2 regions of the Halomonas sp. AOP43-D1-4 genome follow, and region 1 is predicted to be linked to the other one. Evidence: predicted binding sites of a transcription regulator. Region 1 holds the regulator's gene; the other holds the start of a gene.
The links. Region 1 encodes FNR, which switches genes on or off when oxygen is low (the NO sensors DNR and NnrR bind a similar motif). Its sites were predicted from a motif close to TTGATNTANATCAA; they were not measured.
Positions count from the first base shown of each region.

Region 2: the regulator FNR is predicted to act here: its motif matches at 3,288-3,301, upstream of ACT3RQ_RS02855 (1,4-dihydroxy-2-naphthoate polyprenyltransferase).

Region 1 covers NZ_JBQSVY010000019.1:30,032-37,504, forward strand. Annotated here, with positions in the region: gene ACT3RQ_RS16325 (heavy metal translocating P-type ATPase metal-binding domain-containing protein) at 1-1,482, shown strand, start outside; gene ACT3RQ_RS16330 (sulfite exporter TauE/SafE family protein) at 1,479-2,204, shown strand; gene hemN (oxygen-independent coproporphyrinogen III oxidase) at 2,290-3,717, shown strand; gene fnr (fumarate/nitrate reduction transcriptional regulator Fnr) at 3,780-4,532, shown strand; gene ttcA (tRNA 2-thiocytidine(32) synthetase TtcA) at 4,519-5,430, opposite strand; gene ACT3RQ_RS16350 (DNA polymerase III subunit epsilon) at 5,590-6,240, opposite strand; gene ACT3RQ_RS16355 (putative nucleotidyltransferase substrate binding domain-containing protein) at 6,249-7,473, opposite strand, start outside.
Region 2 covers NZ_JBQSVY010000002.1:196,272-203,744, reverse strand. Annotated here, with positions in the region: gene ACT3RQ_RS02875 (TSUP family transporter) at 70-810, opposite strand; gene ACT3RQ_RS02870 (transglycosylase SLT domain-containing protein) at 822-1,502, opposite strand; gene ACT3RQ_RS02865 (hypothetical protein) at 1,658-1,885, shown strand; gene ACT3RQ_RS02860 (antibiotic biosynthesis monooxygenase family protein) at 1,955-2,257, shown strand; gene ACT3RQ_RS02855 (1,4-dihydroxy-2-naphthoate polyprenyltransferase) at 2,283-3,209, opposite strand; gene ACT3RQ_RS02850 (DoxX family protein) at 3,362-3,862, shown strand; gene ACT3RQ_RS02845 (isochorismate synthase) at 3,879-5,273, shown strand; gene menD (2-succinyl-5-enolpyruvyl-6-hydroxy-3-cyclohexene-1-carboxylic-acid synthase) at 5,279-7,051, shown strand; gene menH (2-succinyl-6-hydroxy-2,4-cyclohexadiene-1-carboxylate synthase) at 7,041-7,473, shown strand, end outside.

The DNA of each region.
Region 1 (7,473 bases):
GGCATCGCCTCAAGTGCCGTCGATTTATCACGGCATCGCCTTCACGTTAGCTGGCACCCCAGCAAGCTTAAGCTTTCCCAGCTACTGGCCGAGCTTGCCGGTATTGGCTACAGCGCCCTGCCTTTTGAGCCAGACCCTGCACAGGAACGCGGGCGCTATAAAAAGCGCCTGTGTGCTTGGCGGCTGGGAGTATCGGGGGCGTGCCTTCTCGGTATCACGCTGCTCATGCTTTTTTTGCCGAGTGAAGTACGAGGGGATCTCAATACGCGTACTACTACGCTGCTTCACTGGCTTCCCATGGTACTGGCAACGCTTGTCATGCTGTTTGCCACGCCGCCTTTTTTTCGACAAGCGCTTGCCGATATAAAGCGTGGCTTGTTGGGTCCGGCCGTGCCTATTGCCCTGGCACTGGGCTGCGCTTACCTGGCCAGCGGCTACGCATCGTTTTTTCACACAGGGGAGCACTACGTTGGCATGTACGTTGGCATGATTGCGCTGCTCACAACGCTGTTACTCCTTTTTGGCTGCGCTCGATCATTACCCATTTTAAGAAGCCCTCAAGACACATTTAAAGGAGCCCTACCCGCCACGACCATTCGACGTACCCCCGATGAAAGCGAACGAATTTTACCCGCGAGTGAGCTTTGCCCAGGTGATCGTATCGTAGTGAACGCGGGGCAGCGGATACCTGCTGACGGCATTATCGAGCAAGGCGCATCAAGCCTGAACACCTCACAGCTCACAGGCGAACCGCTCCCGGTGAGTTACGCGAAAGGAGATAGCGTGCTGGCAGGCTGCCAAAACCTCGAAAACCCGCTGGTGATTAACGTAGTCCAACCGCCTGCCCGCGCCCGTATTACAGCGCTAGGCGCCCTGGTTGGCGCTGCTTTTACTGGAAAGCACCTGGCCAGCATTAACGCACGCGGCGTGCACAAATGGGCCGTTGGCCTGCTTATCATAGCGCTGGGGGTGACAGCCCTCTGGTGGTGGTTTAAACCGCTAATGGCATTGGATGTACTGCTTTCGCTGCTAATAGCAGGCAGCCCGTGCGCACTGGCGTTGGCAACCCCAGCGGCGCTAACGGTCGCTTACCAGCAGTTACGTGCACGAGGCGTGGTGATAACGAATCCTCGCGCCCTGCTTTCATTGGCCACAACAACGCAGCCTGCAGATGAGGCGATAGCGTCTTGCTCAGACGTGGTCATACTCAGCCCACAAAGCGGGCGCGCCGTAGAAACTCTAACCATTGCCCGCGCCGCGCAGCGCTGCATACAACACTCAATGGGCATGGCGGCCTCCATCAGCGTGATAGCGCTTATCTTGGCAGCAGTGGGCGTTCTATCGCCGTTTGGCGCCATTGCGAGCGCAGGCGTCAGTGTGCTTGCCGTCATTGCCAATACGCTACGCTTTTCACACAGGCTATCTACTTCCAACGTATCCACCTCCCATTTATCCACTTCAGCAGTCAAAGGCGTGCCATGAACCCGACCGGGCTTGACCTTCCTCCGCTTATCGCCGCGTTCGTGTTTGGATTGATGGGCGGGGCCCACTGCATCGGCATGTGCGGAGGCGTCATGAGCGCATTAACCTTTGCCATCCCGCCCAGCATGCGTAGCTCGGCGCGTATGGGCGGCCTACTGCTAAGCTACAACTTGGGCCGAATATTAAGCTACATGACGGCAGGCGCGCTGGTAGCCGCGTTGGGCACCGTGCTTTCGCCCTCACTGCTGGCGCGCCAGCTGTTGCAAGGCGTTGCAGCGCTCATGCTGATTCTCATGGCGCTGTATATTGCTAACTGGTGGAAAGGGCTTTTACGCGTGGAAGCCGTGGGCAAACGATTATGGCGTCACCTTGAGCCCTGGGGCCGACGCTTGATGCCGGTGGTTCATTTCCCCCAGGCATGCGCGCTAGGCGCCATTTGGGGCTGGCTGCCCTGTGGGCTGGTGTATTCAATGCTGGCTTGGAGCCTGGCGACGGCCCGGCCGCTTCAAGGGGCTTTATTAATGGGCGCTTTTGGCCTGGGCACCCTGCCTGCGCTACTGGCCACAGGACTTGCCGCACGCAAGCTTAATCATCTTATTCGTCACCCCGCGACAAGAACCATCGCCGCGCTCGTCATTATCGTCTTTGCCGTATGGCAGCTTTGGGCACTCAACATGCACTCAGGTGGGCATTCAGGCGGACACTCACACACCAATCATTGACCTGGCGCAACGCACTACAGCGCTATGTTCTCTAGCCTATCGATAGCTTTTTAAAACGAATTTTCAGCTACCGGAGCGCCTCTTCATGCCTGTATGTGCCACGGCTGTCCCTTCATCCGTTACTGCTACCGCGTCATCCAGCACCCGCTGGGATGACGCATTGCTGCGCCGTTATGATAAAAGCGGCCCACGCTACACCTCCTACCCGACGGCGCTGGCCTTTCACGAAGGGTTTACCGCCGAAGATGCGACCCAGGCCATTGAGCGCAGCAACGCAAGTCAGCGCCCGCTTTCCATCTATGTCCATATCCCGTTTTGTCGCAAAATCTGCTTTTATTGCGCGTGCAATAAAATTGCGACGAAAAACACCGCCCTGGCCGAGTCGTATCTCTATCGGCTAGATCGTGAGATGGTCCTGACGGCCCGCCATCTGGATACAAAGCGCCCTGTCAATCAGTTGCACTGGGGCGGAGGCACCCCTACGTTTCTTTCACTGGAGCAGATGGGCGACTTGATTGACCGCCTGGACGCACGCTTCGGTCTTTCAAACGCACCAGAGCGTGACTACGCCATTGAGATCGACCCGCGCGAAGCCGATGTTTTAACCCTGCGCCACCTGCAGTCTTTGGGCTTCAACCGCCTGAGCCTTGGCGTACAGGACCTGGACCCACGCGTTCAAAAGGCGATTAACCGTCATCAGCCTCGCGTGCTTACCGAAACACTAATGGATGAAGCACACCGGTTGGGCTTTCTCTCGCTGAATCTGGATTTAATCTACGGTCTGCCCTTTCAAACGGAAAGGAGCTTCGCCAAGACGCTTGAACAGGTGATCGCGTTAAATCCGGCGCGTTTATCCGTGTTTAATTACGCGCATTTGCCTGAACGCTTCAAGCCTCAGCGACGTATCAGCGTGGATGACCTGCCAGGTGCGGATGAAAAGCTTTCGATTCTGCGTACGACCATCGACATGCTGACCGCTGCGGGCTATCAACATATTGGGATGGATCACTTTGCCAAACCCAATGACAGCCTGGCGGTTGCCCAAGCCAACGGCACCCTACAGCGCAATTTTCAGGGCTACTCCAGCCATGCCAGATGCGATCTTATCGGTCTGGGCGTGTCAGCTATTTCCCGAATAGGCGATAGCTATGCGCAAAACCCTACTGACCTGGCTAGCTACGAAGAGAACCTGGATCAAGGTCGACTGGCTACCGTGAAAGGCGTACGATTAAATCAGGATGACCTAATACGAGCCGACGTTATCGAACGTTTAATGTGCGATATGCGCCTGGATTTAGCAGCGGTTAGCCGGCAATGGCAGGTTAACGCCACCGACTACTTTGCCAGTGCGCTGGAAAGCCTACGCACTGCTGAGCAGGACGGGCTAATCGTTCGCTTGGGTGATACGCTTGAGGCGACGCCAATGGGCCGTTTACTGATTCGCCAGTTGGCCATGGCGTTTGATGCTTACCTTCCGGGGCACTCAGGCCAACGCTACTCAAGAATCGTTTAACCAACGGCATCAACGCCTGCGGTAGATAGCCATTTAGGCAAAAGAGAAACAGGGAGATAGTCATGCCACCCTCGACAAGCCAACGACGCTCGCTTCTTCAAGAAGCACGCTGCCAGACCTGCAGCCTAAGCTCGCTTTGCCTTCCGCTAGCGCTTGAGCTTGAAGACATGGGGCAGTTTGATGCCATGATCAGACGCCGGGCACCGCTGAAAAAGGGCGAAACACTGTTTCGTCAAGGCGACCGTTTTACCAGCGTGTATGCCGTTCGCTCAGGCAGCCTAAAACAGGTAACCAGCGAAGGTAATGGCAACGACCAGCTCACTAACTTCTTTTTGCCCAGCGAGCTTGTCGGATTGGACGGCATTGACGAAGAGCACTACCCAGGCAGCGTGATTGCCCTTGAAACTACCACCATCTGCGAAATTCCATTTGACCGGCTGGACCTGCTTTCAGAGGAGCTGCCAGAGCTTCGTGGTCAGCTGTACCGCAGTATGAGCAAGGAGCTTCGCGATGACCGACGCATGATGCGCCTGTTGTCGCGCAAAACCGCCGACCAGCGGCTAGCCAGTTTCCTACTGACGCTTTCAGAGCGTTTTCGGCGTCGGGGTTACTCGCCTTACAGCTTTAGGCTTTCAATGGCGCGTGCGGATATCGGCAATTATCTGGGGCTGGCGGTTGAGACGGTCAGCCGTATCTTGAGCCGTTTTCAGCAGCAAGACGTGGTGGCCGTCTCAGGGCGCGAGGTTAACATCCTCGATATGCAGCGGCTTATAGCGCTTGCTGAAGAGGAAGAGCCGGTGATTAGCCCACGTTAAATGCTTCAATACGCCCCGCCATTAGCGCTTCCTGTTTGGCTTCCAGCCCCGCAAAGTCAAACAGGTCGCGGTCAGCTAGCTGCGAAGGCGCGACGTTAGTGACCGCTTTAAACATGCTTTCCAAACGCCCCGGGTGCTTTTTGTCCCACTCGGCCAGCATTTCCTTAACGACCTGACGCTGCATGTTCGGCTGCGAACCGCACAGGTTGCAAGGAATAATCGGGAACTCCATCAGGCGCGAAAACTCCGCAATATCCGCCTCTTTACAGTAGGCCAGCGGACGAATCACGACATTCTTGCCGTCATCGGAAAGCAGCTTGGGCGGCATTGCCTTCAGGCTGCCGCCAAAGAACATATTGAGAAACAGCGTTTCCAGAATATCTTCACGATGATGACCAAGGGCGATCTTGTTGGCGCCAATTTCTTCGGCAAACCCGTAAAGCGACCCACGCCTTAACCGCGAACAAAGCGCGCAGGTCGTTTTGCCTTCCGGCGTTTTCTCCTTCACTACCGAGTACGTATCACGCTCCAGAATGCGGTACTCCACGCCGAGCTTTTCCAGATACCGGGGCAGTATATGCTCGGGAAAACCAGGCTGCTTTTGGTCCATATTGACCGCCACCAGTGAAAAATTCACCGGCGCATTGCGCTGCAGGTTGCGTAAAATCTCAAGCATGGTGTAGCTGTCTTTACCCCCCGACAGGCAGACCATGATCCGATCACCTTCATTGATCATTTGGTAATCGATAATCGCATTACCTACCTCGCGCCGCAGTCGCTTTTGCAACTTGTTGAATTCGCGTTTCTGTTTGGCATCCTCAAGCGCCGGCTGGCCTTGCAGGTCAGGCGTCGGTGCAACGGTTGCCGCGGCGGGGTCAAAATGATCAAGGTGTTGCATGATATAAGCACTGCCAATGGTAGAAGGAGCAGCCGCTATTCTAACAATACTCCCGCCGTTCACCCAACTGGCAAAACCACGTAGTTACTATGATCATAACTACGGTCATAACTACGGTTATCAAGACGGCCATCGGCACAGGCGCCACTACGCTAGAAGCTAACCCGATTGCGCCATATCACGCTGTAAGCGCATATACAGCAAGGCGCTTGCGGTGGCTTTACCTAACAACCTCTGGGTCGAGATAGCAGGCACTTGCCAGCAGGCCAGCGCCTCGGAAAACGGTTGGGAAGACTCCACTAACGGGTGTAAACGGCGCAATTGGCGTTGATGCAGTTTGGCCACATCGACCTGAACATTAGGTAGCCCAAACCCGAGGTGCGCTCTAAAGGCTCTATTAAGCATGCAAAACTGCTGGTCCAGTTGCCACCCGACCAGCGGCCGGTTGCCAATAAAATCGGTAAACGCATGCAGTGTCTCGGCACAGAGGGGTACCGCCGTGGCGGGATTGTAAAGCCGCTGATGCTGGCGCAGCGCCGTCTGGTCAACCGTTTGTGGGTCGGCAAACGTTGCCACCCACGCCTGACTTGTGTGCACTTGCTGTTGATTAAGTACCACAGCAGCCACGCTTAATACCGGCGTTTCACCGGGTAGTGATTCACAAGCCAGCGCCACTAGCTCTTCCCCCATATAGGGCTGGAAAAGCCAGGCGTAAGGCGAATTCGCATAGCGGCGCCGATCTCGCTCACGCTTAAACGTTCTGCGCAGCGTTTGCCCCAGCAGTGCCATGCCTTTTTTACTGCCTTGCATAGCGCTGCTCATGAATACTCTAAATGGTAACGATAGGAGAGGCGCTGTTTAAAGTCTTTAACGATATGTAGCGACTCGCGCAATAAATCGCGCTCAAGCGACGAGAGTTCTTGCACCACCACGTGATTGGAGCGCGCATCGTCCATATCCTGCCCGCTAAGTTGCTGTTTAAGACGCAGCTCGGTCAACAGTGAAAGTGCCTCTCCTAAATCATCAGCTGCGCGCCGTTCAAGGCGGCCATCATCAACCAGTGCCTCCAACCTGCCCAGCGTCGAGGTTACGCTGATACGCCGCTCAAGCGCCATGGTACGTACACCGTGGACAATCGGAAAAATGCCGCCTTTTTTGATATCGATACCGTGTTGAGGCTTTTTAAGCGAACCAAAAAGCGTCAGCGGTGTTGAAAAACGCAGAGCCGCACGCGCAAAGTAGGAAAGCAGAATTTCATCATGGGCACAGCGCGCAAATAGCGCCTCGCGCACGCTTTCAAGTAAACATGGATTACCTGCCATTGAATGGGCGTCCAGCATAATGGCAAGTTTCATTAAACTATCGCCATCGCGCACGTTGGCCCATTGAGCAATACGCTTCTTCCACTGAGAAACGCTGGCAACCCACTCGGGGTTAGAGACCATAATATTACCAGGGCACGGCGGGTAACCCAGTTTTATGAGCGTCTCGGTTAAGGCCTGCATATCACCGGCGACACTTGGCCACTGGGCGTCGTCGTCTAAAATCAGACCGTTATCCTGATCCGTTTTCAAAATTTGCTCGCCGCGCCCTTCACTCCCCATCACCATCAGGCAGCTATGCTGATGATGCTCCTCATTGATAACAAAATCCCAGGCCTTGCTCATAATCCGGCCATTCAAGGCCGCCAGCAGGTCCATAGCAAAATTAAGCTTAACGCCTTGTGCCATAAGGGCTGTGACGAGTTCAGGGGTACGATGACTAGCAACTGCCAACGTTTCCAAGTCATCAGCCTGCTCCACCTGCAGACTAACAACGTAACTTCGGCTGGAAAAATAACTCAGCACATCCGTCAGCTCGACCACGCCTTTTAACGCGGCCTGCTCCATCACCACAACGCGGGTAACCTTGTGCCGAGTCATTAACACCAGGGCTTCAAACAGGTACTGCTCAGGCGTTACCGTGACAAGGGAGAAGTGCGCCACCTGCCCCACCAGAGTGGCTGACGTGAAGCCGCTCACGACCAGGCCATTGAGCAAATCG
Region 2 (7,473 bases), on a different contig from region 1:
ATAGCGCCAGTTAATGAAGGTGTCAATAAATGGTATGTGCCTTAATGTACGCACGCCGGAACGGTCAATTTACTGACTCAGCAAATATGCCCCCTGGGCAAAATAGAAAATGCCAATACCGGTCACAATCCAGCGTGTCCATGTACGGAAGTTGGCATCGGTAAGGCGATGTAACACATGCGTGCCTGCTTGAGTGCCCAGGATAGCCAACGGTGCAGCCAGCAGTACCATGCCCCAATCCCCAGCACCTAGTGCCAGCGCAGCACTCAAGTAGAAGAGAATTTTAATACTATGCGCGACCACTTGGATCATTGCTTTAGTGGCCACCACTTCACGACGATCCATTCGAGAGCGTACAAAGAAGATATCGATCAGCGGTCCGGACACACCGGCGGCAATGGTTAACCCACCCGATGCCATGCCGCAAAGCAGCGCGTGGCTCGTTCGGTTGGCGTTGAGGTGGAACCAGCGTTTGGGCATCCACACCAGAATGGGCATCAAGCCAATTAACAGTGACACCGTGGCGGCATTGGCGCTATAGCCAAGCAACACCAGCAGCCCGGCGGCGCTTATTACGCCTAGCGTCATAAACGCGACCGTTCGCCAGACAATAAAGCGCCGTGATAACCATGCCCGCGACCCGTTAGCGGTAAGCTGAACGGCCCCATGAACGGCCATGGCGCTGGCCGCCGGGAACGCGAGCAGCAGAAACCACATCAGTACCAGCCCGCCCGCCATGCCGAAGATACCCGATAACATCGAGGTGAAAAAAACTACAAAAACAAAGAACGAACCGATGAGTAGGGACATGTTAAAACTGCTTAGCTACGGCAAAAGGGCCAGACCTGATAAAAACGGCGGCATTGAAATTCAGCTTCACAAGCATTGAGCTGGGATTGATAACGGTTTGTGCGAGCGACGATCTGCCGTGCTGCGTTGATTACCTGAGGCTTGCTCTGGTACGTGCCACGTCGATACCCGCCTGCGCCCTCGTGGTAGGCGTAATAGAGATGCTCAGGATTGGTTAATGAAATGCCTGCTTGCTGCTGAGATCGGTGGTTGTACCAGCCGATGAAGTCGGTGGCGTGCTTCATGCTGGTGCGCCGCGCAAACAAGCTACCTGCCTGCTCCTGGTACTCTCCCCATACCGGGTCCTGCGCTTGGGCATACCCTTTTGCCGAAGAGGGGCGGGGGCCGGGGATAAAGCCCAGGTAATACTTGCGGTCAGGACGAATGTGGCTTTTAAAGGAAGACTCCTGCTGAATAAACGCCATTTGTGTCGCAATGGACGTTCCCCACTTCTCCTGAGAGTCGCGTGCGTAGTCGTACCAAGTGGGCTGTTCGCGGAAAATTTCGCAGATATTGCTCTGGTCTTGTGGTGGGTTGGGGGCAAAGGTCGCACAGCCAGAGAGCAACAACACACACGCTAATCCTACCCAGCTGCGCAGTGTTAGCAGTGAAGATGAAAGCGCAGCGTTAAAATTATCAACAGGGCGGAGCATGCAGAATTCCTTGTGGATAACAGCGTCATTGATAACAGGGCTATTGATAATCGTGTTATTGATAGCCGCCAACACTAATACTGTTTAAGGGCTAGAGTTTATACGTACTAAAATCAGATTGTTATTGGTCGTTAGCGTAAGTTGGGAAATGAGTGATGAAAATTCTAAACGGGATGTTTTTTCCCGATGGGGTTGGAGCTTTTGATCTCCTGCCCGTTGAGCGACCCTGGCTGCTGCCAGCCGCCTGCCGCCCAGGCAGCGAGAAGTTTAATCCAGCACTTCAGGCTTGTTGGCATCTGCTGGTGGCAGCAGATAATAGGGCGTGGGCACGACCAGCAGGCTCAAGCAGCTTTCTTATAAAGCCTAAGCTGTTCGTTACTTAACGGTGACGTTACCATCAAGTTGTCGCCGCGTAACTAACTTGGCAGGACCAACTTAGCAGGAGAGTTGTCATGTATATCGCAATGAACCGTTTTCAGATTGCCCCAGGCCGCGAAGAGGATTTTCTGGAGGTGTGGCGTAAGCGTGATTCGCACTTGAGCGACGTGCCCGGTTTCAAGCAGTTCAACATGTTGCAGGGCGCAAGCCAGGAAGAGCACACCGTGTTTATTTCCCACAGCGTATGGGAGTCGGAAGCGGCTTTCCGCGCCTGGACCCAGTCAGAGGCGTTTCGTAAGGCTCACGCGGGCGCCAAGTCACCGGAAGGTATCTACCTGGGGCCGCCCAAATTTGAAGGTTATGAGGTCGTGCTTTAAGCACGGGGCAAGCGGCTTGGCCTCTTTAATAGAGCGCTAGGCCGAGTGAGAGCAGTACACTGTAAATCAGCGTCGATAGCGCGGTTTTTTTCAGCATGCCGGTAAGCGTTTCACCGTCGGTAGTGTGGTGTAGCGTTCTGGCAGCGTCTGCTAACGGTTTGGCAACCAGCAGGCAGCTCCAGCTAAGCCAGGGGGCGGGCAGTGCGACCAGATAAATCACGGTGAGCAGTAGCGCCATTGCCAGCAATATCCAGTGGTAGGTAATGGCGTTAGCGCGGCCCAAGCGCACCGCCAAAGTGATCTTGCCGTTGCGCGTGTCACTTTCGATATCGCGCACGTTATTCACGTTCAATACAGCGGTTGCCAGTAACCCGCAAGCGGCCGCGGGCAGTAGTGTAAGCCCGTCCAGTTGTTGTGCATGCAGGTAGTACGTGCCGAGCACCCCTAACAAGCCGAAGAAGATAAAGACCGCAATATCTCCCAGCCCCCGGTAGCCATACGGCGTGCCGCCCAGCCCTACGGTATACGTGACCGCGGCCAGCAGCGCGGCAGCACCCAGAAGAATAAAGATGAGAATGGACGCCCACTGATTGCCAAAAGCCGTCAGCAGTAGCAACAGTCCACACAGGGCGGCAACGACCGCCATCACCACCATTCCACCGCGCATAGCGCGAGGGCTCAGTAACCCTGACGAGACCGTGCGAACCGGGCCTATGCGCTGGTGATCATCCGCCCCCGTCGCTGCGTCGCCGTAGTCATTGGCCAGGTTTGAAAGCACTTGCAGGGCAATCGCTGTTAGCAGGGCAAGTAGTAGCACGCTCGGATTAAACCCTTGTGCGTGCGCCGCAAGGCCTGAGCCAAGCAGGATAGAGGCACATGCCAAAGGCAGCGTACGAGGCCGGGCCGCTAATAACCAAACCTGGAACGGGCGGTGCTTGTCGGGTTGATCCATTGCTTTGGTGTCCTGGTCGTGATGACGTTAAATGACTAAAAGGGCGTGCGTAGCTATGTATTATTAAGTGCTAAAAAGTAGACCTGCGTCAAAAGAAGCAGCGGTGTCTTATCGCAAACTATTGTTAATCCCTCTTAACAGGAGTTAATTCGATGATCGGCGACTTATTTAGACAAAGCAAATATGCAGCGCTTGTTTGGCTAGCCTTCCGGCTTTATCTTGGGATTACTTGGCTCAGTTTGGGAATCGGCAAACTGACGGGCGGTTTTGATGCGCAAGGGTTCCTGAGTAACGCGGTGGCGAACCCTGTAATGCGGGAAGGGAGCATGGTGTATCCCAACTACGTTGCTTTTTTGGAGCATTTTGCGCTGCCCTATGCGGGTATGTTTAATGTAGTGATCCCACTGGGGGAGATACTCGTGGGGTTGGGCTTGATCGTGGGGGTGCTGACCTCCTTTGCAGGCTTCTTCGCTATTGTAATGAATATGTCGTTTCTAATGGCGGGTACGGTCTCCACTAACCCGTGGATGATTGCGTTAACCTTTTTCTTACTGGTAGCGGGTGCGAACGCTGGCCATTTTGGGGGAGACCGCTGGGTCTTACCCTATATCAAGCAGAGGCTGGGCATTACGCGCCGCACCCGATTTATCTGAGACGCGGGGCCACTGATTGTCTGAACACATGCGCTGGGTAACAGGCAGCAGCGTCGCTTACGGGTTGGCGCATATGAACAGCCAGAGCGCTGTCGCTGAGCTTATGGACCGGCTTGATACATTGTCTGTGCCGTCCATCCAAGGGGTTATACGCCTGAGCGTGCCTTGCCGCGTTGATAGCCTGATGGGATGGTTGGACGCGCAAACGGTTTTTCCGCGCGGCTACTGGAAAGCGCGTGACGCCGGTGCAACTGAGTACGCGACGCTAGGCATGGTCAGCGCGGTCGATTCGCTTGAGACGCTACAGGCCGACCTTGCCAAACTCGCAACCTTGCCTGGTGAGCAGCCGGACTATTTCGGCGGCATGGCGTTTGATGCTACATCGCCCGGCTGGGAAAATTTCAAAAGTTGCTGTTTTATATTGCCGCGTGTTGAACTTAAGCGCTCACAACAGGGGGTGCTACTGACGCTCAATCTGCGCTTTGACGACCGCTGCGGCGACCTTGAAATAGCTGAAGCCCGCGCCTTTTTAGCCAGTCTCCAGCAAGAACAACCGCTGCCCCCTCTGCGTCCGCATGCCTATTTACGTTATGACGCCCCTGCCCAGCAGGCGTGGTCAGCGTGGGTGTCCCAAGTGACCCACGCTGATCAGCTGTGCCATACGCCCAAAGTGGTGTTATCGCGAGAGACGCGTTTGGTTATCGCGGACGATGCATCGAAAACGCCATCGCCCTGGGCGCTGCTGGGCTGCTGGCAGGCAGAGGCGGCGGCGTGCTTTCAACTGGGCATTCAGTGGGATTCAGAGACCGCCTTTATCGGTTGCCCACCGGAGCGCCTTTATCAGCGAGAAGGTACGCAGCTGGTAACCGAGGCGCTAGCGGGTACCACCCATCGTGGCGCTGATGCACGAAAGGACCAATACCTTGCCGAGGCACTGTTGGTAGATACGAAAAACAGCCTGGAAAACCAGTGCGTTTATGAGGATATTCTTACCCGGCTTGAGCCCTTGTCTCGCGATGTTCAAGCCGGGGAGGCCCATGTTCTTAAGCTGCGCTCTGTGCAGCATATCCGCCGCCTTATTCATGCCGAATTGCATCACACGGTGACGGACCAGGCGCTGCTTGCCAGTTTGCCGCCTACTCCAGCGGTAGGCGGTGTTCCTCGTGCATCGGCGCTGGCGTTTATCCGGCAGCACGAACATCACCAGCGGGGTTGGTATGCGGGTGTATTTGGCCGGGTGAGCCTGGCCAGTACGGAGCTTGCGGTGGCGATCCGATGCGCTCATATCGGCGCTAATGAGATTCGCCTTTATGCCGGTGCGGGCATTGTCGCGGGCTCTCAGCCTGATGCAGAGTGGCGTGAGCTGGACAACAAAATTGCCGACATTATGTCGCTGCTCAACATGGGGTAATACCAATGACCGCGAACGCCATGCCGCGCGGCTTTCCGCTTCAGCACGCTACCTTTAACCATGTGTGGGCCGCACTGTTGCTTGAGGAGCTTTACCGCTTGGGCATGCGCGATGTTGTGCTGGCGCCTGGCTCACGCTCGTCGCCGCTCACCATGGCGGCCAGCGAGCATACCGGGCTTCGCTGTCACTGCCATTTTGACGAGCGTGGCCTGGCCTTTATGGCACTGGGTCTTGCGCGCGGAAGCGGCCGCCCGGTGGCGGTTATCACCACCTCGGGCACGGCGGTTGCCAATCTGTATCCTGCCGTCGTGGAAGCCAAGCTAATGGGGGTGCCGCTGGTAGTGCTCTCAGCCGACCGCCCTATTGAGTTACTGGATAACGGCAGTAACCAGGCCATCGACCAGCGCGATATCTTTGCTCGACATACCGTGATGCATCACGACCTTTCGCCTCCTGGCCCTGAACTGAGCGCCGCGTTTCTACTTAGCACCGTTGATCAAACTATTGATCAGCAGCAGCGGACGCCAGGCCCTGTGCATTTTAACTGCCGCTACCGTGAGCCTCTTTACCCTGGCCACCAAAGAGAGGATGCCTCGAATTATCTGGCGCCTCTTGGTAGCTGGCTGGCCTCTTCAGAGCCGTGGAGCCAGTGGGTATCCAGTACACAAACGGCGGTGTTTTCTACCGAATGGGCGGGTTTTTCACGACAGCGAGGCGTTATCGTAGCGGGATGTATAGATGACCCGCACCAGGCGCAGCATGTGGTAACGTTATCCCGTCGATTAGGCTGGCCACTGTTGGCGGATCTACAAAGCCAGGTACGTTTTGACCGCCAAAATGTGATCCATTTTGATCTCGCGCTGCACGATCCTCATTTTGTCGAGGAGTTGGAGCGGGCCGATGTGTTGCTGCAATTTGGCGGGCGGCTTATTTCCAAGCGCCTGACGCAGTTTATTGCGCGCCATCCGTGGCAGGATGTTTGGCTGGTGGACCCGCGTCCTCAGCGGCTCGACCCTGATTACAGCGTTAAGCGTCGCTTCGTTTGCCCGCCCGAGGCCGTGGTGGCCGCGCTTGAATTTGAGCATAAACATGAGCGTGAGACCGGGACAGGTGCTGAGCGCACGCCTTGGCACCGGCTTAACCAATGCCAACAGCGCATCAGCGATATCGTGAATCAACGCTGTAACACCTTTTCAGAGCTAGGCATTTGTCATCGGTTGTTGCAGCAGGCAACCGGACAGCTGTTTGTGGGTAACAGTATGCCCGCAAGGCTGATGAACATGCTGGGAACGTACCGCACAGCGCCGTTGCGGGTGTTCACCAACCGGGGGGCTTCCGGTATCGATGGGCTGATTGCCACGGCCTACGGCGCCAGCGCTACCAGCGACCAGCCCACTACGCTGATTGTGGGCGATATCAGTGCATTGCATGATCTTAATAGCCTGGCGCTGCTGAAACAGGCCGTTCACCCGCTGGTGGTGATCATTCTTAATAATGATGGCGGCAGTATCTTTCATATGCTGCCAGTGCCCAAGGAAGGTGAGCTACTTGAGCGTTATTTCCGTCAGCCACACGGTTTGAGTTTTGAGTACGCGGCGCAAATGTTTGGGCTTGCCTACGCCGCACCTGGCTCGCTGGAGAGCTTCGAAGCGGCCTATGCCCGTGCCTTGGAAGAAGGCGTTACACTGATTGAGCTTAACGTGCCGCATCAGCAGGTTGCAGACGATCTTGTGGCGCTGGCGGCAACGCTAGGTAGGCTCGATAACCATGAAGGCTGACTATGAAGCGCACGCCCAGCCACGCCCAACACTGGTTATGCTGCACGGCTTGTTGGGTGACCGCCACGATTGGGCGGAGGTCATCGCTGTATTGAAAGATGTGCCGTGCCTGGCGTTGGATTTACCGGGCCACGGCCAAAATTACCAAGTGGTGGTCGACTCTTTCTCCGCTTTTCATCACTGGCTAACCGATACGCTGGTCGCGCAGGGGATTCAGCGCTATTGCTTGCTGGGCTACTCGCTGGGTGGGCGTTTGGCGCTTGATCACGCCCGCCGCCAACCTGCGGGGCTTGAGGCGCTTTGGCTGGAGAGCGCTCATCCAGGCTTGCCGGAAAGCGAGCGCGATGAGCGTATGGCCCATGATGCACGCTGGGCACAACGCTTTGCGCTGGAGCCTCTTGAACGCGTGCTTACCGAATGGT